One region of the Mediterraneibacter torques genome, then DNA from elsewhere that is predicted to be linked to it. Evidence: riboswitches for the same ligand, from Rfam matches in the RefSeq annotation. Region 1 holds a riboswitch; the other holds the start of a gene.
The links. A riboswitch is a leader RNA that binds a small molecule or an ion and turns the genes downstream of it on or off. The one in region 1 is predicted to bind thiamine pyrophosphate.
Positions count from the first base shown of each region.

Region 2: it holds a riboswitch for thiamine pyrophosphate, as region 1 does, so the genes downstream of both, ACH9UM_RS01440 (energy-coupled thiamine transporter ThiT) here and ACH9UM_RS09485 (hypothetical protein) in region 1, are expected to answer to the same signal.

Region 1 covers NZ_CP172594.1:2,002,754-2,017,809, reverse strand. The annotation lists gene ACH9UM_RS09535 (hypothetical protein) at 1-193, shown strand, start outside; gene ACH9UM_RS09530 (DUF4316 domain-containing protein) at 207-1,127, shown strand; gene ACH9UM_RS09525 (hypothetical protein) at 1,127-1,825, shown strand; gene ACH9UM_RS09520 (plasmid mobilization protein) at 1,822-2,166, shown strand; gene ACH9UM_RS09515 (response regulator transcription factor) at 2,298-2,966, shown strand; gene ACH9UM_RS09510 (ABC transporter ATP-binding protein) at 3,024-3,941, shown strand; gene ACH9UM_RS09505 (ABC transporter permease) at 3,934-4,755, shown strand; gene ACH9UM_RS09500 (cell wall metabolism sensor histidine kinase WalK) at 4,782-5,645, shown strand; gene ACH9UM_RS09495 (CD1845 family protein) at 5,783-6,073, shown strand; gene ACH9UM_RS09490 (relaxase/mobilization nuclease domain-containing protein) at 6,162-7,571, shown strand; TPP riboswitch at 7,629-7,728, shown strand; TPP riboswitch at 7,789-7,886, shown strand; gene ACH9UM_RS09485 (hypothetical protein) at 7,953-8,303, shown strand; gene thiD (bifunctional hydroxymethylpyrimidine kinase/phosphomethylpyrimidine kinase) at 8,278-8,820, shown strand; gene thiE (thiamine phosphate synthase) at 8,832-9,473, shown strand; gene ACH9UM_RS09470 (HAD family phosphatase) at 9,463-10,119, shown strand; gene ACH9UM_RS09465 (NUDIX domain-containing protein) at 10,122-10,607, shown strand; gene ACH9UM_RS09460 (ABC transporter permease) at 11,455-13,863, shown strand; gene ACH9UM_RS09455 (response regulator transcription factor) at 13,950-14,642, shown strand; gene ACH9UM_RS09450 (sensor histidine kinase KdpD) at 14,639-15,056, shown strand, end outside.
Region 2 covers NZ_CP172594.1:308,253-323,308, reverse strand. The annotation lists gene ACH9UM_RS01470 (phosphatidylserine/phosphatidylglycerophosphate/cardiolipin synthase family protein) at 1-345, shown strand, start outside; gene ACH9UM_RS01465 (helix-turn-helix domain-containing protein) at 459-1,196, opposite strand; gene ACH9UM_RS01460 (sporulation initiation factor Spo0A C-terminal domain-containing protein) at 1,404-1,955, shown strand; gene ACH9UM_RS01455 (MATE family efflux transporter) at 2,115-3,491, shown strand; gene ACH9UM_RS01450 (sensor histidine kinase KdpD) at 3,647-4,945, opposite strand; gene ACH9UM_RS01445 (response regulator transcription factor) at 4,920-5,639, opposite strand; gene ACH9UM_RS01440 (energy-coupled thiamine transporter ThiT) at 5,934-6,599, opposite strand; TPP riboswitch at 6,636-6,744, opposite strand; gene ACH9UM_RS01435 (nucleoside triphosphate pyrophosphatase) at 7,026-7,670, opposite strand; gene ACH9UM_RS01430 (S24/S26 family peptidase) at 7,788-8,228, opposite strand; gene ACH9UM_RS01425 (hypothetical protein) at 8,341-8,490, opposite strand; gene ACH9UM_RS01420 (NPCBM/NEW2 domain-containing protein) at 8,515-10,974, opposite strand; gene ACH9UM_RS01415 (hypothetical protein) at 11,597-12,541, shown strand; gene uraA (uracil permease) at 12,767-14,029, shown strand; gene yaaA (peroxide stress protein YaaA) at 14,074-14,814, shown strand; gene ACH9UM_RS01400 (site-specific DNA-methyltransferase) at 14,971-15,056, opposite strand, start outside.

The DNA.
Region 1 (15,056 bases):
ACAGGCAAAAGAAATGTCTGATCGGGTATTTGCTTCCGGCAGTTATGGAGAAGCGCTCTGTATCATTGGCGAATATGTCAACATCACAGATTCCGAACCGGAGCATAAGAATTCTCTCCGTCAGCAGCTAAAAGCAACAAAACCGGCAGACCCGGTAAAAAAGCAACAAACTTCCAAACAGCAGGAACGATAAGGAGGGATGCGGAATGGAAAAGAAACTGACCTATGGTGTATGGGCGGTACGAAGCAGCACTTCTATTTTCGGACCGGCACAAAGCTGGTGCAAGGAAAATGGAAAACCGTTGGAATTTGATAGCAAAGCCGATGCTGAAAACTATGCAAAGGAAGCCAACGAGCATACGACAGCAAATGTCCGATACTATGTGAAAGAAAAAGAACCGGAACCCGGTGCTGTTCGGAAAGGAACGTCTCAACCGGAGCTGGATGCACGCAGCCATGAAGAAGTGACACCAAGAAATGATACAGCGGAAAAACAAAATGAGATTCCGGGCAGACAGATTCCTTCTCAAACAGATCCGCTGGTAGAAATCCGATCTGCGGTCCATAGTAATTACGCAGGCATGGTCGCTATGCTGGGTGCGGACAACCGTGTATATTTGGGGCGTGAGGAACGCTGCCATTATCAGGATATGCAGCCATCTTACTATGACAATCAGGACGGCTCCCTGTGTTTTGTCTGTGATCAGCCAGACATGTATTATTTTCTTTATGGAGAAGGCTGGGCGCATACCCAGGCGGAAATGCTGGAACGAGGGCTTACCCTGTGTCAGTATGAAGAATTTGCGAGACTGCAAAATGGCGTCCTTGCACAGTTTACCACCCAAAAAGAAATTCTGTTTGCCGGACAGCCGTTTCAGGCGCCGGAAAGTTATCTTCGCAATGCGGAGCTTTATGAGGAAGGCCAGACCGGCAACTACAATATGCTGGATGGCAGGCTGAACAACGAACCTCCTGTGCGTCCGGATCTGACAGATGGACAGACAGATGAAGAAATCCGGGAGCTGATGCCGGAAGCAAAGCCGTCTTTGATGGACCGTCTGAAAGCAGACAAACCGGAGCATGAAGCAAGGCAGATGATCCCTCCTGTACCGGAAAGGGAACGCTGATGGCTGGGGTAAGATTTGAGGATGTAGAGCTTCTGGGTGCTCTTTCCCGTATCGTAGATCTTCATACCCAACATTATAAAGAGGACTTTGACCTGGATAAAGAACTGATCTCAAAACTGGCTGTGTCAGACCGTTCAGAGGATAAACAGCTTCTTTGGATGTCACGCCCCTGCGGAACCTATACCCTGCGTGAACGGGAAGTTTATCTGGAGGGCAGCCATGAAAACAAAGTGTGGCGGTTTTACCAGGAACAGACAAATGATCCCGTTTTGGCTTATGCCATCTCTTTGAAAGAAGTCAGGGACGGAAAAATATTTGGCAATCTCTATCCGCTAAATTATAGAGAACATGTGGAACGGATGAAAAAGCTGACCTGTCCAATCGGAAATGTAGCCGTTGCATTTGCGGATGGAAATGTTATCACGATTCCCTATCAGGAACGGAGACAGCTTATGAACCGGTTTATGCCAGAGCATGGAGCCCCTAAAACAATGACTTATCTGCCGGAAAATGAGCCGGAGCTGATGATGATTCTAAAACGGGAACGCTTCAAACGCAGCTATCATGCGACAGCCGGAAATCTGGAGGAATATCTTGATAAGCTGGAAAAGACCACCCTGCGGGAAAAACTCAAAAGAGCAAAGACGGTGGTTTCAACACAGGAGGTCTCATCTCATAAAAGAGGGTTGGAACGATGAAGGGCGGGCATAACAAAAAATCCGTCCGCGTCGAATTTGTCATGTCCGAACCGGAGGCCGAACTGGTAAAAGAACGCATGGCGGAACTTGGCATTACCAACCTGTCGGCATATCTGCGAAAGATGGCCGTAGACGGTTACATCATTCACCTTGATATGGGAGATATTCAGGAAATGATCCGGCTTCTCCGCATTTGTTCCAATAACTTAAACCAATATACCAGACGGGCCAATGAGACCGGCAATATTTATGCCGCAGATATAGATGACATCCGCACCCGTCTGGACAGCCTTTGGGATGGCATGGACAAACTGATCCGGGGATTTGCAAATCTTTCATAATATTAAACTAATTTTGAAATGGCATCTTGATATGGGTTCATTTATTCTTAACAGTTTTTTATCGACGATATTATTATGTGGATAACGATAAGTTCCTATGATAAAATAATTTGGCATGGAGGTAAATAAAAATGTGTAAAATTGTTATTATTGAAGATGATATAGATATTTGCAATATGATTAAAAAATTCTTGGAAAATAATAAATATAGTGTTCAATATGCTTTAAATGGTATAGAAGGAATAAATTTGTGCAAATCTTTTGTTCCGGACTTGATAATACTTGACATTATGTTGCCAGGGCTGAATGGGGATGATGTATTACAGAAATTGCGAAAATTTACAAACGCTCCTGTTATTGTTGTATCAGCAAAAACAATGGTTCAGACCAAAATAGAATTATTAAAAATAGGGGCAGATGACTACATGACAAAACCATTTGATTTGTATGAGCTTCTTGCACGTATTGAGGCAAATTTAAAACGGACTGTCGATAATCCTTATCAAAATAATAATACTTTGATATACAAAAATATAAAGATCAATAACTCTTTGGTTTATATAAACGGAGTATTAGTACCATTTACATCAACAGAATTGAGCATTTTAGAATTGCTATTGCAATACCCACAGAAAATATTTTCAAAACAAAATTTATATGAATCCATTTGGAATGAACCTTATGCGTATGATGACGATACAATCAATACTCATATTAGTCATATTCGTAAGAAAATTAAATCAATTACAAATGAAGATTATATACAAACTATTTGGGGGATTGGATATAAAATGAAATAATCTTTAGATTTTCTTTAGAGTTATCATATATAGTGGCATGGAAAGGAGTTGTTTAGGATGACAAAATTTATATGCGAAACAAAAAACCTGAGCAAAAAATATAAAGATTTCTATGCTTTAAAAAATGTAAACTTAACTATTCCAAAAGGCGAAATATATGGACTTGTGGGCGAAAATGGAGCAGGAAAAACAACGCTAATCAGATTATTGACAGGTCTTAATTTTAAAAGTGAAGGAGAAATTATTCTATTTGGGCATAATGATAATCTGCAATATGAACGATCAAAAATCGGGTGTACGATTGAAATGCCGGCACTATATAAAGATATGACTGCTTCACAAAATCTGGAAGTGCAAAGAATACAGAGAGGTATTCCGAATAAAAGCTGCATTGCTGATACTTTAGAATTGATTGGCTTATCGAACGCAGGTAAAAAAAGAGTAGCGAATTTTTCATTAGGGATGAAACAGCGGCTTGCACTGGGCGTTGCATTATTAGGTGAGCCAGAATTTTTAATATTGGATGAACCTGTCAATGGACTTGATCCTACGGGAATTATCGAATTACGGGAACTTCTTAAAAAATTAGTGAAAGAACGGGAAACCACCATTTTAATATCCAGCCATATATTAAGCGAATTGCACCAGCTCGCCACTTGTTATGGCTTTCTTCATAAGGGAGAACTTTTAAAACAAATTTCTGCTGAAAAATTGAATGAAGAATGTAAACGGCATATTTGTTTGAAAACAGATAATATACAGAAAACCACTCTCATATTAGAACAAAAAGCTAATATTAAAAACTATTCCGTTTATCCAGACAATTCTATTCGGATTTATGATTGTTTAGATAATGTAAGAATGATTTCCAAATTACTAACCGACAATGAAATCATCATTGATGAAATCTCTGTTCAGGGAGAAGATTTGGAAACATACTTTGAAAATCTAATAGGGGGTAGAAAAAATGTATAATCAAATACGGGCAGAATTTTATAAATTATTTCATACAAAGGCGTTATATCTAACATTTGCATTGATTTTAGCTGTTTTTGGTATCTTTTCCATAGGAGGTCAGCAACAATTTGTAGTATCTAGTTCCAGCGTAGATGAAACATGGAAGATAGGAGAAACCGTAGGATTTCTTGCTCGTGCATATAGTGATCAGGTACATCCAATGATTGAAGAAATTATAAGGACTGCCACGTCTTATACGGTATTTTTCTGGCTGATTGTTCTTATATTTTCTGTTGTTTTCTTTTCCAGAGAATATACAGATTCAACGATTAAAATTGCGATTGCAAGTGGACAAAGCCGACTAAAATTCTTTATTGCAAAGTATATCGTGATTACTGTTACCAGCATCATTTTATATTTTTCATTTATTATGGTTGCATTTATAATTGAATGTACAAAATACAATGTGCCGATACAATTACTTCCAATGTTGAAAATTGCAGGGCTAAATTGCATGGTTATGGGAGCCTTTATCGGTATTACACTCATGCTGTGTGTGATATTTAAGCATACAGCTATTGTGGTAGGAACTATGTCATTATTTACTTTTAGCGGACCTCTTATTTATATGATGACATGGGATAATATGTCTGCTCAATCGTGGCGAGTTCTAACGTACTTAAAAATCAATCCGATGTATTATTGGATGAATACGTGTTCTTATAATATGGTAAATCATTTGGAAATCAATATCTTACTTTATTTTGTAGGAACTGTAATTATTACATTCCTGGTGTCAGCATTGATATTGAGAAAACAAGAAATACACTAATTACAACAGAAAGGGGAAATGCGGATATGTTCTATTTTTTATTGATATGTTCTATATTCATATTAGCATGTTCCCTTTTTTCTATTACTAGAACAATTCGCAATATAAATAAGCAGATAAAGGAAAAACGAAAAATAAGAGTATCTTTATCAAATAGAGATATTGAAGAGTTAGCTTATGCGATCAATCAAAAAGATACCCTGCATAAGAAACTGCAAGTTCAAATTAAGCAAGAAGAAGATCAGTTAAAGCAATCTATATCTAATATAAGCCATGATCTAAGAACCCCATTAACATCTATACAGGGTTATCTAACACTTTTACAAGAATGTGAAGATAAACAGGAGCAAGACCAATATATTGAAATCATTAAAGCAAAAACAGATTATCTCACAGATCTGGTGCAAGAATTTTATGATTTATCTGTGGTGGAAAATGAGCAGTTTGATGTTGAATGTGAGAAGGTTGATATAAATAGAATTGTTACAGATTGCTTAATTGAAAAGTATTATGAATTTGGGGAAATCCAGCCGATTATTCAAACAGAAAAATCTCCGGTGTGGATATATGGCAATAACCTTATTTGTAAACGTATTATTGAAAATCTAATTACAAATGCAATCCGTTATTCTGATAACTATATTGAAGTGTCCATTAACCAGGAAGGCGTGTTCATGATTAAAAATTCAACGCAATCCCTTGATGAGATGGATATAAATTTATTATTCAGCAAGTTTTACACCGTTGATAAATCACGCACCAAAGGTGGTTCCGGTTTGGGATTGTATATTGTAAAAGAATTACTAAAGAAAATAGATGGAAAAATCGGAAATATAGAATATAATAAGCCAATTTTATCTATAACACTTTTTTTTCGATTGTTTAAATAGCCTTTAAGATGGCATGGATAAACTGATCCGGGGATTTGCAAACATTTCATAAACAGCCGGAAAGCCGTTGCTTTCTTTTTGCCGTCACGGTAAAATTTTTATAAGGGCAGATGCCCTTCTGAAAGGAGGCAAAGCGTATGCGTTTGATAGGTAAATTACTGGCACTTCCCTTTATGCTGGTTACGGGGATTCTTTATCTGGTATGTAAATTTTTAGTGGTTCTTTCCGGTGCGGTACTTGGGATTCTTTCTGGGATCATCTTTCTGGCGGCATTGGTGCTGTTCTTTGTCGCAGGATTTTTGCCGGGTCTTGCATGGCTTATGATCGCCTTTCTTATCAGTCCATACGGTCTGCCTCTGGCGGCTGCATGGCTGGTAGGGATCATTGGCGGGGCAAACAGTGCCTTAAAGGATTTTATATTTGGTTAAGCAGATTTGGCGGGGCGCATAGGCAGCCCCGCTCTTTTTCTGCAATTATAACTTCTCTGATTGGAATTAAGTTAAGGAGGTGACGAAAATAGCGACCACAAGACTGATGCCTCTGCATGTAGGAAAAGGTCGGAATATCTCTACTGCGATCTCAGATATTATTGATTATGTAGAAAATCCGCAGAAAACCGATTTTGGAAAATTCATTTATGGCTATGAGTGTGATACCCGGCTTGCTGATGCAGAGTTTCTTCTTTCCAAACGACAGTATGCAAATCTGACCGGCAGAAATCAGGGTGCAGATGATGTGATCGCCTACCATCTCCGTCAGGCATTTAAGCCCGGCGAAGTTACGCCAGAAGAAGCTAATCAGATCGGCAGGGAGCTGGCACTGAAGCTCACAAAAGGAAACCATGCCTTTGTTGTCTGCACCCATGTGGATAAGCACCATGTCCATAATCACATCATTATCAACTCTACTACACTGGACTGTCAGAAAAAATTTCGCAACTTCTGGGGTTCTACCTGGGCAATCCGGCGAATGAATGACAAGCTGTGTTTGGAGCATGGACTTTCGATTGTAGAAAATCCGAAACCCAGCCGGGAGCATTATGGCACATGGCTGGGAAATAAAAAGCAGCTTTCCTTTCAGGAGCAGATACGCATTGCTATTGATGCTGCATTAGAGGAAAAGCCAAAAGATTTTGAGGAACTTCTACAGAAGCTGGAAACTGCTGGGCTGGAAGTCAACCGTGAAAGAAAACATCTTCGGTTCCGAGTTCCGGGACAAGAAAATTATACCCGATGCGATACGCTCAAAGGCGATTATACAGAACAGGCCATCAAAGAACGGATTGCCGGTACACGGACAGTAAAACCCCGCCATGCCTTTTCTAAAAAAACGGTTTCCAAAGTTGGATTGCTGGTTGATATTGAAGCTGCAATCCGTTCCGGCAAGGGCCCTGGTTATGAGCGCTGGGCAAAAGTGTTCAACCTAAAGCAGCTTTCTCAGGCAGTGCTCTACTTAAAAGAACATGGCGATATGGGTTATGAGGATCTTCTGGAAAAAGCCAACGCCACTACCACTAATTTCAATACCTTATCCGTTCAGATCAAAGATCTGGAGTCAAAAATGAACGCCAATGCCGAGCTGCAAAAACAGATCGTAAACTATGCGAAAACGCGGGCTGTCTATGTAGAATATCGCAAAGCCGGGTACAGCAAAAAATTCCAAACAGAACATGAAGCTGAAATTCTGCTGCACCAGGCGGCAAAGAATCATTTTGACGAGCTGGGAATCAAAAAGCTCCCCTCTGTCAAATCTCTCCGGGAGGAATACACCGATCTTCTGGAACAAAAACGGAAAGCCTATTCTGCCTATAAGCAGGCCAAAAATGATATGAAAGAACTTCATAATGTTCGGGCCAATGTGGAATACCTATTAGAGATTTCTTCCCCACCACAACCGCAGCGCAGCACAGAAAAATCCCGTCAATAAGGTTTGCTAACTTGAATTCTATAGACCTTGACTTTCCGGGACTTCTTAACTATAATAATACTCAAGCAGGGGGACTACCTTGTAGTTGAGAAGGTTAAAACCTGACCCTTTGAACCTGTTGGCTAATACCAACGCAGGGAGCTGAAGAATACAGATTCGTATTTTTTGGACATTCTCTGTTTTGGGAATGTCCTTTTTTAATTGAATAAGATATGATATGTGTTTGCGAGGGAACTGAACAAGTTGAAAAAGGTAAGACCTGACCTCTGGACCTGTCGGCTAATACCGGCGTAGGGAAGCAATTTCTTACGCTCGTATTGCGTCTGAAAGAGCTTCTAATTGTTTTAGAGGCTCTATTTTTTTATCTTAGGAGGATCAAACATGGCATTTATGAAAGACATCTTAACCCACAACATCCCCATTTGGGAAGAATGTGCAGCTACCCCATTTGTGCAGGAAGTGCAAACTGGAAAGCTACCTCTTGAAAAATTCAAGAGATATATGATTCAGGATAGTATCTATCTGAAAAACTATGCCCGCATATACGGAAAGGCAATTTTTCATGCTGCTACATTAAGAGAAATTCAGCTTTACTACTCCATGCTGAACTTTGTAAATGATACGGAATCGGAAGTGCGGCTGGATTATCTAAAGCAATTTTGCATAACAGATGATGATGCTTTCTACACCAGAATGTATGAAAGCGGTGGCAAAGAAACTATTACAATATAAGCCCCAAAATGTTGTAATCGACCCGGTTATGTATGCCAAAAATGGCTGCCCATTGATGAATCCTACGGCGGTTTCCACCTTGATAGACACAGTAATTCCACTTGCCGATGTACTTACTCCGAATATTCCAGAGGCAGAGAAAATAGCGGATATGCAGATTTCCACAGTTTCAGATATGGAGGCTGCCGCAAGAAAAATATATGCCATGGGTTGTAAGGCGATTGTTGTCAAGGGTGGACATCATATAGGAAATGCTGTTGATGTCCTATTTGATGGAGAAAATTTCTACCATTTTGAAACATCCCGCATTGATACGAAAAATACTCATGGGACAGGCTGTACCTTTTCTTCTGCAATCGCTTCCCAGCTTGCAAAGGGAAAAAGTGTTCCGCTTGCAGTCGAATCTGCAAAGGCATATGTCACAATGGCAATCGAACACTCTCTTGCGATTGGGAAAGGCTGTGGCCCGACGCACCATTTCTACGAATTGTATCAGCATGGTTTATCTAAAGAATAGGCAGGTGCAAAATGAACTTTGATTATACACTTTATCTTGTTACTGATCGTCAACTAATGAGCTGCGATAGCCTGACAGAAGCGGTGGAACAGGCAATTTTAGGAGGCTGCACAATGATACAACTCCGAGAAAAAGAATTGTCCTCATTAGAATTTTACAATCAGGCTGTTGCCGTGAAACAGGTTACGGATAAATACCATATTCCCCTTATCATAAACGACCGGATAGATATTGCAATGGCTGTGCAGGCTACGGGGGTACATATTGGACAGCATGATTTACCTGCGGCTGCCGTCCGCAAAGTAATTGGGGAAAATATGCTGTTGGGAGTATCCGCATCTTCCATTGCAGAAGCAATACAGGCACAACAGGATGGTGCAGATTATTTGGGAGTTGGCGCAATGTTCCCTACTGGAACTAAAACCGACGCTGATTCTGTATCAATGGAAGAATTACAGAAAATCCGCGCAGCCGTTTCTTTGCCGATAGTTGTTATTGGCGGTATCAATAAGGGAAATGCAGGGCGTTTCAAGCCCATGGGAATTGACGGGCTGGCTGTTGTATCTGCCATCATAGCGCAGTCTGATATAAAAGCTGCTGCTGCGGAACTGAAAGATTTATTTTGCGGAAAGGAAAAGAAAAATGGATTTTAATGCGGCAATCTTTGATTTAGATGGAACAATTCTGGATTCAATGGATGTATGGGAGCATATAGATATTCAGTTTTTGAAAAAGAGAAATCTTCCCGTCCCGGAAAATTATGTAACTGAAATATGTGCAAGGAGTTTTGAGGAAGCCGCACAATATACCATTGATCTTTTTGGATTGCAGGAAACGGTAGAGGGAATTATTGAGGAATGGAATAATATGGCGGTCGAGGAATACAGCAACCATGTCGGTCTGCTGCCCTATGCCCTTGATTATCTTCTGTGCTTAAAAGAACATGGAATAAAACTTGCAGTTGCTACGGGGTTGCCGGAAAAGCTCTATATTCCATGCTTAAAGAACAATTCTATTTTAGAATTATTTGGCGCTCTATGTTCAACAGATGAGGTTCAGCGGGGAAAAGAATATTCGGATGTCTTTGAATTGGCCGCAAGAAAATTAGGGGTTGCACCTGAACACTGTATTGTGTTTGATGATGTGCTTCCAGCAATTAAAAGCGCAAAGGCAGCCCGTATGTTAGCAGGCGGGATTTATGATAAGTATTCCGCAGATCAGCGTACAGAAATAGAAAGGATTGCGGATATTTACTTACTTGATTTTCGGCAAGCACCGATCCCACACAAAGAGGTATGAAAATGGAAAAATGGGATTTATATAATGCAAAACGGGAAAAGTCTGGAATAACAGTGTGCCGTGGAGAAATCATACCCAAAGGGCTGTATCATTTATCTGTGAGTGTATGGATCGTCAACCAGCAGGGGCAGTATCTTTTATCACAGCGGCATCCGAAAAAGCAATACCCTCTTTATTGGGAATGTACGGGTGGTTCTGTACTTTCCGGGGAAACCAGTTTACAAGGAGCAATCCGAGAGGTAAAAGAAGAATTAGGAATACTGCTTACTCCCGGAAGTGAAAAATTGATTTATCAGAGCAGACGGGAAAATGTGCAGGATTTTTACGATGTTTGGCTATTTCATAAGAATATAAAGATTGAAGAAATGCGTTTACAGGAAACAGAAGTTGTGGATGTTCAATGGGTAAATCCAGATAAGTTATTTGAGATGTTTCGCCTGAAACATCTGCACCCTCTAATTACCTATGTAGATCAGCTAATAGGCTGAAAAAGCGCCGGGCGCAGAGGTATCAAAGCCTCTGCATCCGGCGCTTCTTTTTTGTCCTTTTTCCCGCATTTAGAACCCCGTTTTGCGGGGAACAGGATAACTTTATCCACCTGCCTGCCGGCCATGCGGAAAAACCCTTGATTTCCGTGGACTTTTAACGCCCTAAATGCGTAGACAGGAGGTATCTTTTCCGCTGGCGCTCAGCCTTTTAATTCCGTGTTGCACATGAGGCGGAAATCTTACTGCACCAGACAGCGAAGAATCATTTTGACGAACTGGGAATCAAAAAGCTCCCCTCTGTCAAATCTCTCCGAGAGGAATACACCGATCTTCTGGAACAAAAACGGAAAGCCTATTCTGCCTATAAGCAGGCCAAAAATGATATGAAAGAACTTCATAATGTTCGGGCCAATGTGGAATATCTATTAGAGATTTCTTCCCCACCACAACCGCAGCGCAGCACAGAAAAATCCCGTCAATAAGATTTGTCTGCTTTTGGTTTTCAGCGTTCCAACGGAACGCGCAGCCATTGCCACCGGCAATGATCTCAGGGGTTTGGGGATATGTCACCAACAAGCATTAGCAGGAATTCCGGAAACGGGATTTCTGCTAAATACGCAATCTTACGTAAGATTGCATTGCTTGCCAGTAGTTTTAAGAGTCTTTGGCAGAGAATCTGTTTACAGTTGCCGCATTGATAAACCTTTGATAACTGCCTATAATAGAGTTATTATTTTGAACTGCTATAACAGAGAAATGCAAAAAAATAAAATTTTTTGTCCGCTGTAACATTTCGCGGACATTTGGGGTTTACAATGGCCTTATCAAATATGGAGGTGATACAACTATGACATGGCCTTTTGAGAATGACACCAGCGCCATTGTAAAAAAATTAGCAGACCGAAGCATGAAAGCGGATAAAAGACGCAATGCGTTTATTATCATAACGATTGCTTTTGCAGTTAGTTTGATGATGGTATTAGCACTATATAATCTCGGAACAGACCGTGAAAATAGGCTTTATCTGCAAGGACGCTATCAGGGCAGCTTTATTAACAGTACCAGTACCGTCTTTGAAAAACTGGAACATAACAACCAGATTGAAGCAGTCGGCAAAGAGGCTGCAATGGGAACGAGCCGTATCAATGACTATACTTTGGATGTGTATTACAGAGATCAAAATGCACTTGAACTAAAAGGCGTTACTGACTTGCTGGGAAAAATGCCGGAGGCAGAAAATGAAATCATTGTGGAACAGTCCTATTTGGAGCATTTAGGGTTGCCGGTTCAACTGGATCAAACCGTTACACTGGATATGCCTTTTGGAAAAAATCAGACATATCATGTTTGCGGCATTATTCAAAGCAGTAATGCGTCCCGTATTTATCAAGTCATTGTATCGGATGGCTTATATAGCCGGTATGAAAAAGCAAACTGTTACGATCTTTTGGTTCGCGTGAAAAATACCGAAAATATGGACAGCGAAACTTTGAAACTGCTGATAAACGAAATTGCGGAACAAAGCGGTGTACCTGAACAGTATGTTATGTATAGCTCTACCTACTTTGGATTGGCAGAAGAAAAATCCACGCTGGAGCTATTGGTGATTATCGGAGCAAGCAGTTTAATTGTACTGGCCTGTTCTTTGGTTATTTACAGCCTGTTCTACATTTCTGTTATCGGGAAAACACATGAATATGGCAGACTGCGTGTGCTGGGGGCTACATCGGTTCAGATCAAGCGTATCGTGCGAAAAGAAAGTTTTTTGTTATCCTGTGCTGCAATTCCTATCGGTGTTGTATTGGGAAGTGTTTTGGGCTATTGTTTCGTCCCGGACGGCTGGCATTGGATGACTACACTGGAATGTGCCGTTGTGATTGCCCTTGTTACAGAAATTGCCTTGAAAATTGCTGTCCATACCCCTGTAAAGAAAGCCTCTATGGTATCGCCTATTGAGGCGCTGCGAATCAATACGACTGATACACCGGCGACAGAAAAAACGCGGATCGAACATCGAAAAATTACGCCATCTTCGCTTGCCCGAATGAGCTTTGCCCGGAACAAGAAAAAAGCTATACTAACCGTATTGTCTTTGGGATTTGCCGGAGTTTTACTGATGTGTGCCGCCACCTACCTTAATTCAACTGATGTAGAAAGCATGGCAAAACAGCAATTTGCAAATGGCGACATTGTACTTTCCCTTGATCCCGCCAACACAAATGCGGAAGATCGCCCCGCCGGGATCAATGCACTTCAAACGAAAAATCCATTGGATGAAGTTTTGGAAGAAACGATTTCAGATATGGATGGCGTAAAGAATATTGAATTTATACAGGGCTGTGTTTCAAATATGGAATTTCCCACTCCTTTCAAGGATGGTAACAGCCATTTCTTTACCCAAATTGGAATCCCCGAAAATCAGTACGAGGCCTTTTCACAAGGACTAATTGAGGGAACCGCAGACCGCCAGAAACTTATCAACGGAAAAGGAGTTATCGTAGATAATTCCGCCAAGCTGTTAAGCGACTATTATAATTACACTCCTCAAATTGGCGATATAGTCAAAGTGGAAACAGCGGATGGACAATGGGAAGAATTTACTGTAATGGGGATTGGGAAAGCTCCTAATCTCGGTGGGGATTCAGCTTCTTTCTATTTTCCGCAGGAACTCTTACCTATGATGAAAGAAAATGTTTCCAACTTCAACATAACCTGCATTGTAGATGTGGAAAGAGATCAGCTTACAGAAGTTGAGAATAAGATTTTCCAGTTGGCGGAAAATCGTGGAGGTATAGAAGTTTTCAGTATCAGCGATATTATTACTTATCTGCAAGAGGAAATGGATAACATAAAAATGCCGTTATACGGATTGGTATTTTTCATTGCTGTTTTTGGGCTAATCAGCCTTATCAACACGCTAATGACAAACATTATATCAAGACAGCAGGAATTTGGTATTTTACAGTCTGTGGGATTGAGCAGTAAGCAATTCTCCAAAATGCTGCAAACAGAATGTTTCTATTATGTTTCTGGTACGGCTATTTTAACCTTAACGATTGGAACTTTAACAGGATTTGTACTTTGCAAAGTTTTCAATCAGGTTGGGACATTCGGGACATTGACTTATCATTTTCCAGTTTTAGAAATAAGCATATATTTTGTAGCGCTTTTCTTCATACTGGCCGCTTACTCCGTTTTCTCTGTACGATATAGCAAAAGACATCCTGTGATCGAGCGCATTAAAACAATGGAGTAAATTTTCCTTTATCAGAAAATTGTGTTTTCTGCAACAAAGGACATTTGCCTGTTATACTATCTGCAAAAAGCAAAGGAAGTGAGGATATGAAGCAGATTTTAATTGTCGAGGACGACAGTTTTTTGAATAAGATGGTGGCCTATAACCTGACCGCAGACGGCTATGGCGTGACTTCTGCCCTAAATGCCAAAACCGCAGCCGACGCCATCCGCCAGCGGGAATTTAATTTAGTGCTGCTGGACATCAACCTGCCGGACGGGAACGGTTTTGAACTGTGCAAGCTGATAAAGCCCCAGCACCCGGATACCATCGTGATTTTCCTGACCGCCAACGATCAGGAGAGCGACCAGATACGGGGCTATGAGGTGGGCGCGGTGGACTACATCACAAAGCCCTTTGTGATCGGGGCCTTGCAGCGAAAAATCAAAGCCATGTTCGCCATGCTGGAACACCACAAACCGGCCAAGGACATTTACGACGACGGGCGGCTGTTTCTGGACTTCTCGGAGCAGACGGCTTCCTTAAACGGCAAGCCCCTGACCCTATCCCCGATGGAGTACAAAATGCTGAACCTGTTCCGTAAAAATCCCCGGCAAGTGCTGACCCGTGGGCAGCTTTTGGAAAAGCTGTGGGATATAGACGAGAAGTTTGTGGACGAACACACCCTGACAACCTCCATCAGCCGGATTCGGAGTAAGATCGAATCCGACGGCGGCGCGCCCTACATCAAAACTGTTTACGGCATGGGCTATCAATGGACGGGAGGCGAGGCAAAATGAAGTTGCAAAACCTCTCGGTAAAGCGGCTGTTTGGCCGGGTAGCAATGGGGCTTGTCCTTTCCATGTCCGGGATCACCATAGCCCTGTTTCTTGTGACAAAACAGACGGCGGTGCTGCTGACGGGCGGGGCGCTGCTGCTGTGCGCCCTTGTGGGGATTTTTGTACTGACGCAGGCGTTTGGAAAGCGGCTGTCGCAGTTTACCGCTGACCTATGCCAGACTTTAGACCACATGATCGCCGGAAATGAAGCGCCCCAGCGGCCAGAGGACAGCGAAACCCAGCTTGCCAGAATTGGACACCGGCTGGCAAGGCTCTATCAGATCATGCAGGAGAACCGCCGCCGGGTGGACGAGGAACGGCAGGAGTTACAGACCCTTGTATCGGATATTTCCCATCAAGTGAAAACGCCGGTAA
Region 2 (15,056 bases), 1.3 Mb from region 1:
GAAAAGATATGGAGAACCGGTGTGAAAGTTTACGAATATATGGCTCCCCATTCCTGCCATACGAAAGCCGTTCTCATAGATGACCGCATGAGTATCGTCGGTTCTTACAATCTTGACATGCGAAGCACATATCTTGATACCGAATTAATGCTTGCCGTCGATTCAACCGAATTAAACGCAATTATACGAAAAGAAGCCGAACATGATAAAACCTTTTCAAAAACGATGGAAAACGGAAAATATACCTACGGGGAAAATTACAAAACAAAAGAATTAAGCACCGGAAAGAAATTATTCTACGCAACATTAAGACAAATTATCAAACCGCTCCGAAGATTCTTATAGACAACTTTATTAAAAACTCTTTATAGACAAAACTTTTATGATTAAATTTTTACAGCCGAATTTCTTATGATCGATATCTTCTCTGATCGGATTTATCTGCACGGAAACGAGAATCACAAATCAGGCATCCCTTGTACCTTCCCGAGAACTGTTCCCATGCAGATAAACCGGTCTTTCGGCTTTACTACTACATCCTGTTCCAATACGTTCAATGCTTTCAGCTTTTTCTCTTCATTTTCCTGATATAATAATCTCAAATAATAAACTTCATTTACTAAGAAAATTCCTATTTCATTTTGACCTGCTTTTTTTTCGGTCAATGCGATCACATCCCCGTTCCGAAAAACAGGCTCGTATCTGTCTGTCTGAAGCTGCAGGCAAAATTCCATGCCGTCTATCATATTCTCCTTGCGTACACGGAATTCAAAATATTCTGCTCTTTTTTTACAAATCGCATCAATCCCTCCTCCCATATCTTTCATACACGGAAAAGAAATCCATTCTTCCTGCTGCATTCTCGAATACTCTTCTTCGATCACCATACGAACAAGTTTTTTCCCGCTGCTCGTCAACTGCCTGTACTTTTCAAGAGCATATATCTCATCCTGTGTGATCGCTCTTTTACATGCGATGGCAATCTCTCTGTTTCTTACATACTCTTCATAAAAGTAATTCGCATCTACTTCAAGCGTGATCATCAGCGCAACAAAAATATCCGGTTTCGGATAGCTGATTCCATTCTCATAATTTGCAATAGCAGACGGTGTAACCTGCACCGCTTCGGCAAGCTGTACTCTTGACATGTTTAACTCCTGACGTCGCTTACGAATCTTATTTCTGATCATCGTCATGATTTTAACCCTCTCTTCACCACATATTATTCAAAGTATATTACAAATTTCCTGTAAAAGCAATCGCTTTTTCAAGATTATTGTAGTTTCTCATTGACATTTTATTAAATCTGTCGTAAACTGATGTAGAAATAGCCGTAAAATTGGTATATTTTCTTAATATGAATCAATTTTCTTAGGTAATATTAACAACTAGAATCGAGGGGCATGATGAAAGATTATGTAATAGATGTACTGATGAACATCGGAGTTCCGGCAGGAATCAAAGGTTTTACTTATATTTGCGACGCAATAGAATTATTTAATACCGATCCATACTATCCTGACGGAAAGATATCAGCACTCTATATCGATATCGCTAAAAAGTATCACACAACACCATCAAGAGTAGAGCGTTCCATACGACACGCTTTCGATATTGCACTTACAAAAGGTGATCCTGATATGGTATCCCGCTATCTGGATCTGACAAACAGACAGAACTCCACGCTATTGCGGACACTCTATCTTCGAATCGGGCAAGAACGCCGCAGACATCAGGCAGAACGGCATCATCAGCAATGCAACCCACAAACTTGTACCTCACAGACTTGTGAGTTTAAAGCACAGATATATATGGAAGCAATGAAAACCTTATCCGAAGAGATCGAATCTTTGTTTAATCGCACTCTTGCTTCTGTAAGAGATGATATTCATCCGACAGACGACGGACAAAGTGAACGGAGCTGTTCCGGATTTCCAAAATCTTTAAAATCTTAAAGACTCGGCTCTTTCTTATTTTATTTTTATCATCTTTGAAAACAGCTCCGCAAAACAACATATGTTTGAATTTCACTTGGTTTTACCTCGCTTTTCATATATAATATTAGGCGTTTCACAAACGCCTAATACCGAAAATTATTGAAAGGAGATGGTTCTATGTCTACCAACATTCAGAAAAACCAGATTACAGAAGGCATTATTTGGCGGCAGCTTCTACTTTTCTTCTTTCCCATTTTACTCGGGACTTTCTTTCAACAGCTATACAACACGATTGACAGTGTTATCGTCGGTCAATTCGTCGGAAAAGAAGCTCTCGCCGCAGTAGGAGGTTCTTCTGCTCAGATCGTTGCTTTTGTAGTCGGATTTTTTACCGGGCTTTCTTCCGGGGCATCCGTAACGATTGCACAATTTTTCGGTGCGAAAGACTCCCGCTCTGCAAATAAAGGTCTTCACACAGCTTACGCGATCGCCGCTTTCGGAGGTTTGATCCTTACCGTATCAGGAATAATTCTGACTCCGTTTCTTTTAGAGATGATGAATACGCCTGCCGATATTGTAGCAGATTCCGCCGTTTACTTAAGGATCTACTTTGCCGGAATCATTTTCGTCCTCATTTACAACATGGGATCGGCAATACTGCGCGCCACCGGAGATTCCAAACGTCCGCTCTATTATTTGATCGTCTGCTGCATCATCAACATCGTGCTTGACGTTTTATTCGTTATCGTATTCCATATGGGTGTTATGGGAGTTGCCGTTGCCACCCTCATCGCACAGGCTGTAAGCGCCGTACTTGTCACTTTAAAACTGATGCGCTCTGAAGGCATATTAAAACTTTCCGTCAAACAGATCCGTTTCCACGGTTCGATTTTGAAAATGCAGTTAAAACTCGGACTGCCGACCGGATTTGAAGCGATCCTGTTCTCTATTACAAATATTGCCATTCAATCTGCTGTCAACACTTTCGGCACGGACACAACCGCCGCATGGTCAGCCTACGGAAAACTGGACGCAATTTTTTGGATGGTCAGCACTGCGTTCGGAATTGCGATCACAACATTCGTAGGGCAAAACTACGGCGCCGGAAAAATGGATCGCGTACGCAAAAGTACCCGCGTATGCCTTCTTATGGATTTTATTGTTTCCGCCGTACTTGTTGTCTTTCTGATCGCCGCACGATTCCTTTTATTCCGGTTATTTACAAACGACAGTCATGTAATTGAAATCGGATGCGACATGCTCGTTCTGATCACGCCATGGTACATTGTATATGTCTTTATCGAAGTTATCGCCGGAGCGCTGCGCGGAGTCGGAAACGTCGTCGTTCCGGTAGCCATTACTCTGCTTGGCGTCTGCGTCCTTCGCATCGCATGGCTTGCCGCCATGCTGAAAATCTCACCGACGATATCGGCGATTATTTTAAGCTATCCGGTAACATGGGTTATCACAGCGCTTGCATTTATCATCTACTATATATACATAACCCATAAAACTATCGCCGGAAGTTCTAAAAAGCATGTTCCAAAATTGTAAGCAGCCGATAAAATCTTAGATAGACCCGGACTTGGACTATCTGCGCTGCGAGAGTAAAAAAGCAAAAAATTACCCGAATCATCATAAAGTAATATACTCACATAAGAAACGGGTGATTTTTTGCTTTTCTGCATTCTTCTGCATAATAATCAAAATTATGTTGTCTTTTTCGGAAATTTCAAACAGGCTTTAAACTGATCGCAGTCGATCAATATATCAAATTCTCCCCCGAGCGCTTTGGCATAAGTACTTACGATCGCCAGTCCAAGTCCGTTTCCGTCTCCGGTTCTTGCCTTATCTCCTCTTGCAAACCTTTCGATAATATCTTCTTTTGTAAAATCCATCGGATATCCCGATGTGTTTGTTACTTCCAGCCATACTTCCTCTTTTCCTTCCGACTGCAAAAGCTTCGTTTTCACAAAGACACGCGTTCCCTTTGCAGAATATTTCAACGCATTTTCAATCAGATTCTGGCAGATTCTGTAAAAATAAGAATTGTCCGATATAAGCTGTGTATCTTCTTTTGTCAGATCGGTAACAAATTCCAAATGACTTTCTTTTATCCTGTCATCCATATCCGCAAAGATCTGTTCGATCATCCGATTTACCTCGAACGGCTCCGGATGCAGCTCTACATTTCCGCTGCTTGCTTTTGCAAGATTAAATAAACTGTTGATCATTTCTTTTAGTTTCTCTGCCCGCTCTGAAATCACATCCACATAATCGCGGACAATATCGCTTAATTCTTCCCTCTTGATCAGTTCAATATAGCCGACCATCGACGTAAGCGGCGTTTTCAGATCATGGGAAACATTTGTAATAAGATCTACTCTGAGCTGATCGCTGCGCGATACTTTTTCAAGACTCTTTCGCTCGATCTCTAGCGCTTCTTTGATCCTGTTTTGATTTATCTTTTCAAAATTACACATGATCATGTCTAACTGTTTCTTTTTAAAGTGATTCATCACCGCTCCGGCAAGCACAAACTGAACGAGCGCCGATAAAATCATGACATAACCCGATGCATAATTGTATTGCCATCCTGTTCCTATATACATTCCGCCGTTCATTAAGTACGACATATACCACAAAGCGATCAAAAGAGCTGTTCCGCCTATCCACTGCAGTCTGCGATTCCTGATTTTCCACCTGTTCTGCCATTTCACATACGCATCCTTTTCTCCCGGATCCCATTCACGGAATTTCCTCATAATGAGAAATGCGGTCAGTATCATCTGCCCTGCTCCAAATAAAGCATTTCCCAATATCCCGAAAAACAATGATTCTCCGGTCGGATGGTACGTACGGTACACTACAACACTATACCAGAATGCGATTCCAAACCCTGCCAGCACAAAACAAAATAGTTTCACTGCAATCCCTGTACTGCTAAGCCAGCATTTCTCTAAAAAACTTTTCGCCTTTGACTTAATATTTTTCCATTTTGTATCCAATACCCCACACCACCTTTACATATCTTGGTTTCTTTGCATCAATCTCAATTTTCTCCCGAATGTGTCTGATATGAACCATTACCGTGTTTTCCACTGTATAGTTTGCCGATTCCTGCCAGACATTTTCATAAATCTGCTCCGAAGAAAACACCTGCCCCGGATGTTCCATCAAAAGTTCTAAAATTTTATACTCCGTAGCCGTCAGCCTCACTTCCTCCCCTTCCACAAGTACGATCCGCTGTTTTTTGTCAAGTACAAGGCCTCCGTTTATGATCTGATCATCATTTTCCTTCGGAAGCTCGCCTCCCCACGCCCTGTATCTCCTCAAATGCGCTTTCACGCGAGCCATCAACTCCGCCGGATTATAGGGCTTTTCCACATAATCGTCCGCACCAAGCACAAGTCCCGATACCTTATCACTTTCCTCCGTCTTTGCCGAAAGAATAATAACCGGAATCCTGTATTTCTCCCGAAGCTTCATAAGAGCAGACAAGCCATTTAACCGTGGCATCATAACATCAAGCAGAATTAAATCTACCGGATTCTGCTCAAGCAAGTTTAACGCTTCCATTCCATCATACGCCGGAATCACCCGGTATCCTTCGTATTTTAAAAGTTCACTGATCGAATATACAATTTCTTTGTTGTCATCAACAACCATGACAACCTCTCCCATATTCATTTCCTCTGCCATCATTCTCTCCTCTCGTTTTCCTTTATCTGATATAAACAGTACACTTCCACTGTTAAAAAAAACTCGATGTAATTCTTAAATTTTTCTTATAAAAGGCCGTCGGGAATTTCCTTTCATACATTTCCTTTCCAAGCAGTGGATCGCCGGTATAATCCGCCACTTTTTGTGGCGGCAAGCCGGGCAATCGGCTTGGATTGCACAACGTGCAATCATTATACCACAAACGATAACAGGCGATCCGGAAATTTCTTTATTTCCGAACCGCCTGTCATCTTTACACATGTGAATTTTATTTTATTCCGCCGCAATCTGCTTTACCTTACCGAGTCCCTTTGCCACGGCAGGAATGCAAATGATCACGAGCGTAATCGCCGCTTCCGCCAAAAGAAAGCTATAATTATATGCAATCGGATAGATCGCTGTCAATGATTTCGGGAAGTTATCGGGCATGTAATCCATCCAATACAAATATCCCCCAAGTGCGTGAAACGCACCTCTTGCCAAAACTGCCGCGATATAACCTTTAAGCAGTCCGTGCTTCTTTTTTGCAAAAAATCCTGCCACACCAAGAGCTGCAAATGCCAGAATATAATCACAGCACACTTGGAAAAAAGAAAGTACATACGGTTCCTGTATAAACTGCAGGATTCCATAAGCAAGACCTACCAAAACTCCTGTTCCGACACCGTACCAGTTTGCCACAAGTACAATAAACAGCATGCTGCATAATGTCACACTGCCTCCCCATGGCATCTGAAAAATCTTTACATAAGACGTAACAAACGCCAGGGCCATTGCAGCCGCACAAAATACTAGCTGCTTTGTCGTCATTTTTTGACGCTTAGATCTCTTTCCCGCGAAAAATACTGCCGCCAGAAAAAGTACGATCCCGACGGATATCGTGACAACATATCCCGCAGTTGTCAGCCCGCCTTCTGCATTTACAAGTAAATCAAACATAAAAAAACCTCCTGTTCTCAGATTGAAAACAAAAGGTATAAACACTCATAACATAATCCCTACGTTGGCATTATCCAAATCAGGTTATGGGTCGAAGTTCCCAACTTCCTCTCAGCCTGTAACACAAGCTCCCCTTGTCATCAATCTATATGTAATTTTTTAGTAACAGTTTAGCCATACAGTGTGTGTGAAGCACAAAACATGCCTGCATGTTTTTGCAAGCGGACATCTGTATGTGCTAAGCGCCTATTTATGAGTAAAACAGTGGCGTCAGCCACAATAAGCACGCAGTGCGGTTTTACGAATGGCGTGGGATAAACTGTTACATCTTTGACCGTATCCATAATAACCTCTTTGACAAAAAATGTCAAGAAATTTGAACAATCATCCTGTCCGGCCTTTTATATGGGCATCGCTGTGCCCCCATCAGTCCTTCTCCGCTATTTCTTTTAACTGTCGATACACATAAGATACCGGGAGTCCGACCACGTTATAATAATCTCCGTCGATCCGTTCGATATAAGCTGCAAACTGCCCCTGTATACCATACGCTCCGGCTTTGTCAAGAGGTTCTCCTGTTGCGGCATATTCCCGAATCTCTTCGTCACTCATAGGATTGACAAAAACTTCCGTTTCAACTGCATGAACAACCGACTTTCTTTTTCCCTCATCGTCATAATCCAAAATTGCCACGCCTGTATACACTTTGTGACTTCTTCCCTGCAGACTTCGGATCATACGGACGGCATCTGCCTCATCTTTCGGTTTCCCTAAAATACTTCCGTCTGACACAACGATCGTATCCGCTCCGATCACAATCGTATCCAACAGTACATTATTTTTCTTATCAAAACTTATCTGCTTCACCTGCTCTTGTTTTTCCCGTAAATCATCCGCAACATTTTCCGCCTTTGAAAGCGCAAGCTCTTTTACAATCTCTTCGGGGATCAGACTATGATAAACTTCTTCTTTGTCACTGACTCTTACTTCAAATGAAATTCCGATCTGCTCAAGGAGCTCCCGCCTTCTCGGGGAAGCCGACCCAAGAATAATTCTTTTCTTTGTCTGCATTTTCACTTCTCTGCTTTCTTCTATTTATTTTATTTACTCCAAGTATACAACAACCAATGTATATGTGTACACAAAGAATGTCACCCTTTGTAAAAAACATACTTTACATAAATTATTTCATTGAGCAGTCCTGGCTTTTTTAATACGTTGCAGCTTATTTTTTATACGAAGAATTGCCGCTCGGATCAAAAACAAATCACACCACAAATGAACATATAGACGGTATGTCGGATATCTCACAGAAATATGTTTCTCACCACGATAAAATTCGGTCACGACACCAAGTATCCACTCCTCCGGCACATTCTCTTTCCACCAGCGATTGTCCCCACAGATGATATATCCTTCCTTTTTCACATGCAGGATACGATGCAGCACATATTTTCCGTCCGGTCGCCGATAAAGCGGAAGATCGTATCGCTTTAATCTTCCATGAACCGGTTCTATAATAATTGTATCCCTTCGATTACGCAACATCGGTTCCATGCTGTCTCCGACGGTTGTAGAGACACAGGTTTTCCCCGATCGAAGTTCTTCTTCTAAAGATGTATTGCGCATAACGTCTCCTCTATAAAATCTATCTTTCACTACAGATAATTTTATAAAAACATCCTTGACAGATCTTTATAATCTGCCAAGGATGTTTTTCATCTAATGAAAATAACTTTAGTTATGGAGTTTCTGGCCCCCACTCATCAGTATCCTCGCCGCCTCCAATATTTCCTTCAGTACCGCCATCATTAACAAAAGATGTTGTAATAATATCCTCTGTTCCAAATCTTACAACTTCTAATTCCGGCTCTAAAAATGTTTTTCTCACTTCTATTCCTCCTGCCTTCTCTTCTTATCGAATTGTATATTGCGCCATGTCGCTATATACAGTATGTTGCTCACCACTATTGTCCTGATATGTTACATATCCTCTTGCATACCAAGTTGTTGTTCTGCTCGTTTTTAAATACTGTGTGAAGTTTGCCAAATATAAATCTGTATTTACACCATATTTTTTCAAACGGGTAGTTGCTGTTGTATCTAATGTCAATTCTTGTTGTACTTCCTGAATTGCTGCATAGCCTGTACTATCAGTTGCCACAACACCGGCTTTTATAACTTTATAATCTGCATCTGTCGGAACAGAATATTTTGACAAAAACTTCACTCTTCCATTTGCATAGGACACATCGCACAAAACCGAAACTTCTTTTTGAATTTCTTCTGCTTCTTCAACATAAACAGATGTCACAGCTATGTCTTTATATACTGTAAATGTATAAGATTCATTGTAACAGATCGGTTTTTCATTCACAGTCCAGTGTGAAAACTTCTTTCCTTCAGGAGCCTGTGCTGCTACAACTCTTACCTGATCTCCGACTTCACAATATTTTGTTTCTGTGTTTCCGTTGTTATTGATCGTAACAACCGCCTTTAACTGCAATCCTTCGATCGACGTCTTCAAAGATTCAACAATCAATTTCACCTCTTCTACTGAAAGAGCTGTATTGTCTTTCGCTGCTTTTGCATCTGCAAGATCGTCTTCAAGCGCTTTTCTCGTTGCTTCCGTATATTTCTCCGCAAAATTTTCTTCCTTCATCCTGCTTTCTGCCGCAGCAATCGCTTCTTCTAACGCCGTATCGTCGCGGGTAACCGTAACAATACACTGTGCCGTTATATTAGGATAATTCACAGAACTTACTTTAATTGTTGCATTTCCCGCTTTATGAGCTGTGACAACTCCGCCGTCAACAGTAGCGACTTCCTCATTATCAGATTCCCATAAAACTTCTTGATCTGTCGCGTCTTCCGGGGTGATCGCTGCCTGCAGCGTCGCCGTCTTCTGCTCTTCCGTTCCTCCGACTTTCAAAGCCAATGCATCCTGATCTAATGTTATTCCCGTAACTGCGATTTCTACAGTTTCATATAATTTTGCATTTGCCCAACACGTATGCAGTTTCCCGCCATTTCCGTTGTTCCATGCGCTTGCAGGGCACTCTAGCTTCATATGAGTCGTTCCTTCCGGTAATTTCACACGAATACTTCGCAATCCACCGTTTGCCGAAAGATCTTCTGCATAATACTGCTGTGTATAATTACTTCCGTCTGTACTTGTAGAAACTTTAAATTTCGCTTTCACATTTGCAAAAACACCGCCGTCTGACGCAATCTGATGATTCTCGACACCGATGTCGGCAGAAAACATCTTGTAGCCTGTCACATCATATACAATCGAAGACGGCTCATGTGCACCTATGCCTTTTGTATATGTATTTATTGTAGACGTATCTTTCTTGATTGCTATCAACCTGTTTCCATCCGGACACAGATCTTTCTTAACTCCACCCCATGCAGTATTTCCGGACAAGTGCGTTAAATCCGACACATAAACTCCTGTTCCCAATTCATCCTGAAATTCCATTTTGAACTGTTCCAACTGTTGGAAAACAGCCTCAAGTTCTTCTTTTGTCGTGCTTTCCTGCGCTAACTTTGCTTCTGCCTCTGCCTTAATCGGATCAAATTTTGCTCTGGAATATACTTTACCCGAATCTGCGTTTCCGCTAAGCACGTTCAACTCCATCTGTGATTCCATCTGTGCAAGTTTTTCTCGTATTCTGATTTTTAAAGCTTCTGTTTCCGCATCTTTTTTTACCGGAGTCAATATACTGATTTCTGCCGCCGATATATGCTGATTGGGAGCGCTTCCATCCGTATGAATGACAGTAAGTTTTACTTTTTTGACATTCTCAACTTCTGCATCAAATACAAATTCCTTTTCGGATTTATTCTCTGCCGACCAATTAGCTCCCGGGTTGTTATAACTAATATGTAAGTTATTTCCTACATTTTCCCAATTTTCAGTTCCGTCTTTCTGAACCGAAACACTAAATTCTGTCACTGTTCCGTTTCCAAACGCGTCCTGCCTCGGAAGATAAGTAATCCCCTGGATGCTCTGCGCGTTCTGAAGTTCTACTGTTATCGTATTGTTGCCTGTCAGAGCGCCGTCTTCCCTGTTCGGCTGATTATCTCCGCTATAACACGAATGATAATAAGACGTAATCACTCCGTCTGTCGCATTGACTGCATGTCCCGTTCCGGGCGATGCCGCGCCTTCACCTGTACTTGATTCATTATCCGCCTCCGTATCCGCTGTTGTCGTCAGCTCTGTATAAGGCACTTTCTTATACCCCGATTCACTGACTTCTTCATTCCATACCCAATCAGCGCTTGCCTGTACGTTCACCGGAAATGCGCTTCCTGTAATAACCATCGCTCCAGCGCATAATAAAGCGAATGTCTGTTTCATTTTCATAATCTTATCCACCTCTTCCTTTTTTCTATACTTGCAATCCATAATTCAACGGTCTGCAGAAATATTCATATATTGCTTTTCTTCCCTCACCTCCCGGTTCCCTTATAATTATCGAAATCTCTGTTTCGACTCGAATGATAAATGATGTTATATCTTTATAATTTTACCCCCCCCCCTGTATTTTTCTGTCAATATGTTTTGTGTATTTTTTTCTAATATTTCTTTTATATCTTAATTTTTTTGTGCATTTTTACTCTATTTTGCCAATATTTACATTTTCAGATTCCCCACCATTCTTCCTTCCCACAGATTTTTATATCAATTTTTCTAATAGCAAAACAGATAATATATTATTGTTTCTCATTTACAGATATGCTATGATAATTCCACTCACAGAAATTCTTTCTGTGAAAAATACCGGCAGCTTCACCGGTCTGAGGAATTCCCTCAAAATTACCCGATACAATACAACAACAGTTTTTGCATGGATAGTCTTGTAGAACAGCTCTTTTTTTCGTATACTGATTCTAAATAAAAGAAACTCGTTTTTCTAAAATCCTTTTAAAAATCACGAGCAAAAGGCGTTTCAGAAAAGAGTTTTCTTGTTCTATAGGACTCATTCATGCACATGAAAGGAGAGCCTATGACAGGAAAAGAAAACAGAGAAATTAAAAACAGTGTCTTTGTAGATCTGTTCTATGAGGACGAATCAGCAGAAGCGAACGAGATCGCGCTTTTTAATGCAATCCATGATGAGCCGTTGCCGGAAGGAACGAAGATTCGGAAATTCCGTGTAGACAATACGATCTATATGAATTTTCAAAACGATATTTCTTTTGACGCAGGAGGAAAAGTGATCGTATTCGGCGAGCATCAGTCTGCGGTCAATGAAAACATGCCCCTTCGGAGTCTGCTGTACATCGGACGTGCTTATGAAAGGCTTGTACCGCCGAGAAGCCGGTATAAAAAGAAAATCGTTTCCCTTCCGACACCGGAATTTTACACATTCTATAACGGAAAAGAAAAGTGGGAAAAGGAAAAAGAACTGCGCCTGTCAGATGCCTATATCGTAAAAGACGGTGAGCCGAGTCTGGAGTTGAAAGTGAAAGTTATCAATATCCGGCCGGAAGAACATCATGAAATCTTAGAAAGGTGTCAGGTACTGAAAGAATACAGCCAGTTCATGGAAATCGTGCAGAACTATCAGATCTCCGGGGAGGAAGAGCCTTATAAAAAAGCGATAAAAGAGTGCATCGAAAGAGGAATTCTTGCTGATTATTTAATGCGAAAAGGAAGCGAGGTTGTCAATATGTTATTAGACGAATACGACTATGAGACAGATATTGAAGTGCAAAGAGAAGAGGCAAGAGAAGAAGGAAGAAAACTGGGAAGAGAAGAGGGAAGAATGCAGGGACGAGAAGAGGAACGAAAAGAATTTCTCCAAAAAATCTGCTCTCTCATTCAGAAAAAACTTGAAAAAGGAAAAACAGTTTCCGAAATTGCAAATGATCTTGAAGATACGGAAGAAAATATTTCTCATTTGATCAAGCAATTTCATCTAAATTAATCTTATATGCTTTTGTATGATTAAAAAGGAAAAAGTCCAAAGTTGCCCAAACCCCATCTACTGCTTACAATCTCATGATGTGCCTTTTGGCACTTCCGACGATTTATACTGTAAGCAGCTCTTTGAGGCTAAATTTATAATGACAGCCTTCCCTTTACTATGCTAAAATGTAAAAGATTATGAGAAAAACATATGAGAAATATGAAAATGAGGAGGATTTAAACTTTGGAAAACAAAAAAATTATCCAAGTAGAAGAAAAAGTACCTTTCAAGCTGCTCGTACCGCTAAGCATACAACATATGTTTGCAATGTTCGGTGCGTCCGTACTTGTTCCGTTCGTATTCGGACTGAATCCGGCCGTTGTTTTATTTATGAACGGAATCGGAACATTATTGTTCATCCTGATTACAAAAGGAAAAGCGCCTGCATACCTCGGCTCCAGTTTTGCATTTCTTGCACCGGCGGGAATTGTAATTGAAAAATGGGGTTACAGCTATGCACTCGGCGGATTTGTGGCAGTCGGATTCTTAGGATGTGTCCTTGCTTTGATCATCCGCAAATTCGGTTCCAAATGGATCGACGTTGTACTTCCCCCTGCCGCTATGGGACCGGTTGTCGCACTGATCGGACTTGAACTTGCCGGAACAGCCGCTTCCAATGCAGGTCTTACGGCATCTTCCATCGATCCGAAAAATGTGATCGTATTTCTTGTCACACTTTTAACCGCTGTCCTTGGATCTGTATTGTTCCGCAAATTTTTTGCCGTGATTCCGATCCTGATCGCTATCATTGCCGGATATATCGCGGCTCTTTTATGTGGAATCGTTGATTTCAGTAAAGTTGCTTCAGCATCATTTTTTGCGCTTCCGAACTTCTCCACGCCAAAATTCAAATGGGAAGCAATCGTGATCATTCTGCCTGTTATCCTTGTTATCGCCTCTGAACATATCGGACATCAGATCGTAACAAGCAAAATCGTCGGACGCGACCTTCTGAAAGATCCGGGCCTGCACCGTTCCCTCTTTGCAGATAATTTTTCCACGATGATCTCAGGATTTATCGGCTCCGTACCGACAACAACATACGGCGAAAACATCGGAGTTATGGCTATGACAAAAGTTTACAGCGTATACGTTATCGCAGGCGCCGCAGTACTGTCGATCATCTGTTCTTTCATTGGGAAAATGACGACTTTGATCAGCACTATCCCCGGCCCTGTTATCGGCGGAATTTCATTCCTTCTGTACGGAATGATCGGCACGTCAGGTATCCGCATCCTTGTCGATTCTCAAGTTGACTACGCAAGATCAAGAAATATGGCAATGACCTCTATTATTTTCGTAACCGGACTATCCGGTATCAAAGTACAGTTTGGAAGTATTCAGCTTACAGGTATGGTACTGGCATGTGTTGTCGGAATGATCATGGGATTGATGTTCTTCCTCTTCGATAAGCTAAAACTTACGAATGACAGAGAAAACTGCTAAAACACACTGAAAAAACAAAAAGAAAGAACAGAGGAATAATTACCATGCTGAAAATTGTCATTTCACCGGCAAAAAAGATGAATATCACAGATGAATTCCCCTGTAACGCCACTGTCCCGGTCTTTTCTGACCGGGCAGATGTGCTTCACGGGATTTTAAAAAATAAAAATATACAGGAACTGAAAACACTTTGGAAATGCAGTGATAAACTTGCCGAACAGAATTATCAAAGACTTCATGCCTTTTCTCCCGATCAGGCGGTAACACCGGCGCTTCTTGCCTATGAAGGAATTCAATATCAACACATTGCTCCTTCCGTTTTTACAGATGCCCAGTGGCATTATGTAAATGTTCACCTTCGCATTTTATCCGGATTTTACGGAATCTTAAAACCGACAGACAAAGTTATTCCCTATCGTTTGGAAATGCAGGCAAAGTTAGAAGCTGCTAAAAAGAACGACCTTTATGAATACTGGAGCGATACGCTGTACCAAAGTCTCCTCGCAGAAGGGATGACCGAACTTGTCAATCTCGCTTCCGCAGAATACAGTAAAGTAATCCTTCCCTACAAAAATATCCGCTGCATTACATGTATTTTCGGCGAAGAGGTAAACGGAAAAATAAAAGTCAAGGGCACTCAGGCTAAGATTGCCCGAGGCGAAATGGTACGCTGGATGGCAGATCAGAAAATCGAAAGCGTTTCGGACATCCGTGAATTCAAAGAACTGGGATATCGTTTTTCTCCCTCTCATTCCACGGAGGACACTTACACTTTTTCTCTTTGATCTAACTGCAGCTTTGTTTTGTATATGCGGACATATCACTCCCATTTGGGTCGCAAACGATAACTTGGGCTGCTGACTATAACTTTGACTACAGACTATAGTTTTTCCGCAGACTATGACTTTAGTTGCCGACTATAACTTTGCTCCAGGACTCTTTCATATTACTTTTATCTGTGTCTCCGGTGAGATCGTACGAAAAAGCTCGCTCATATTGATCTTCGCAGCACTGTCCGAAAAACTTG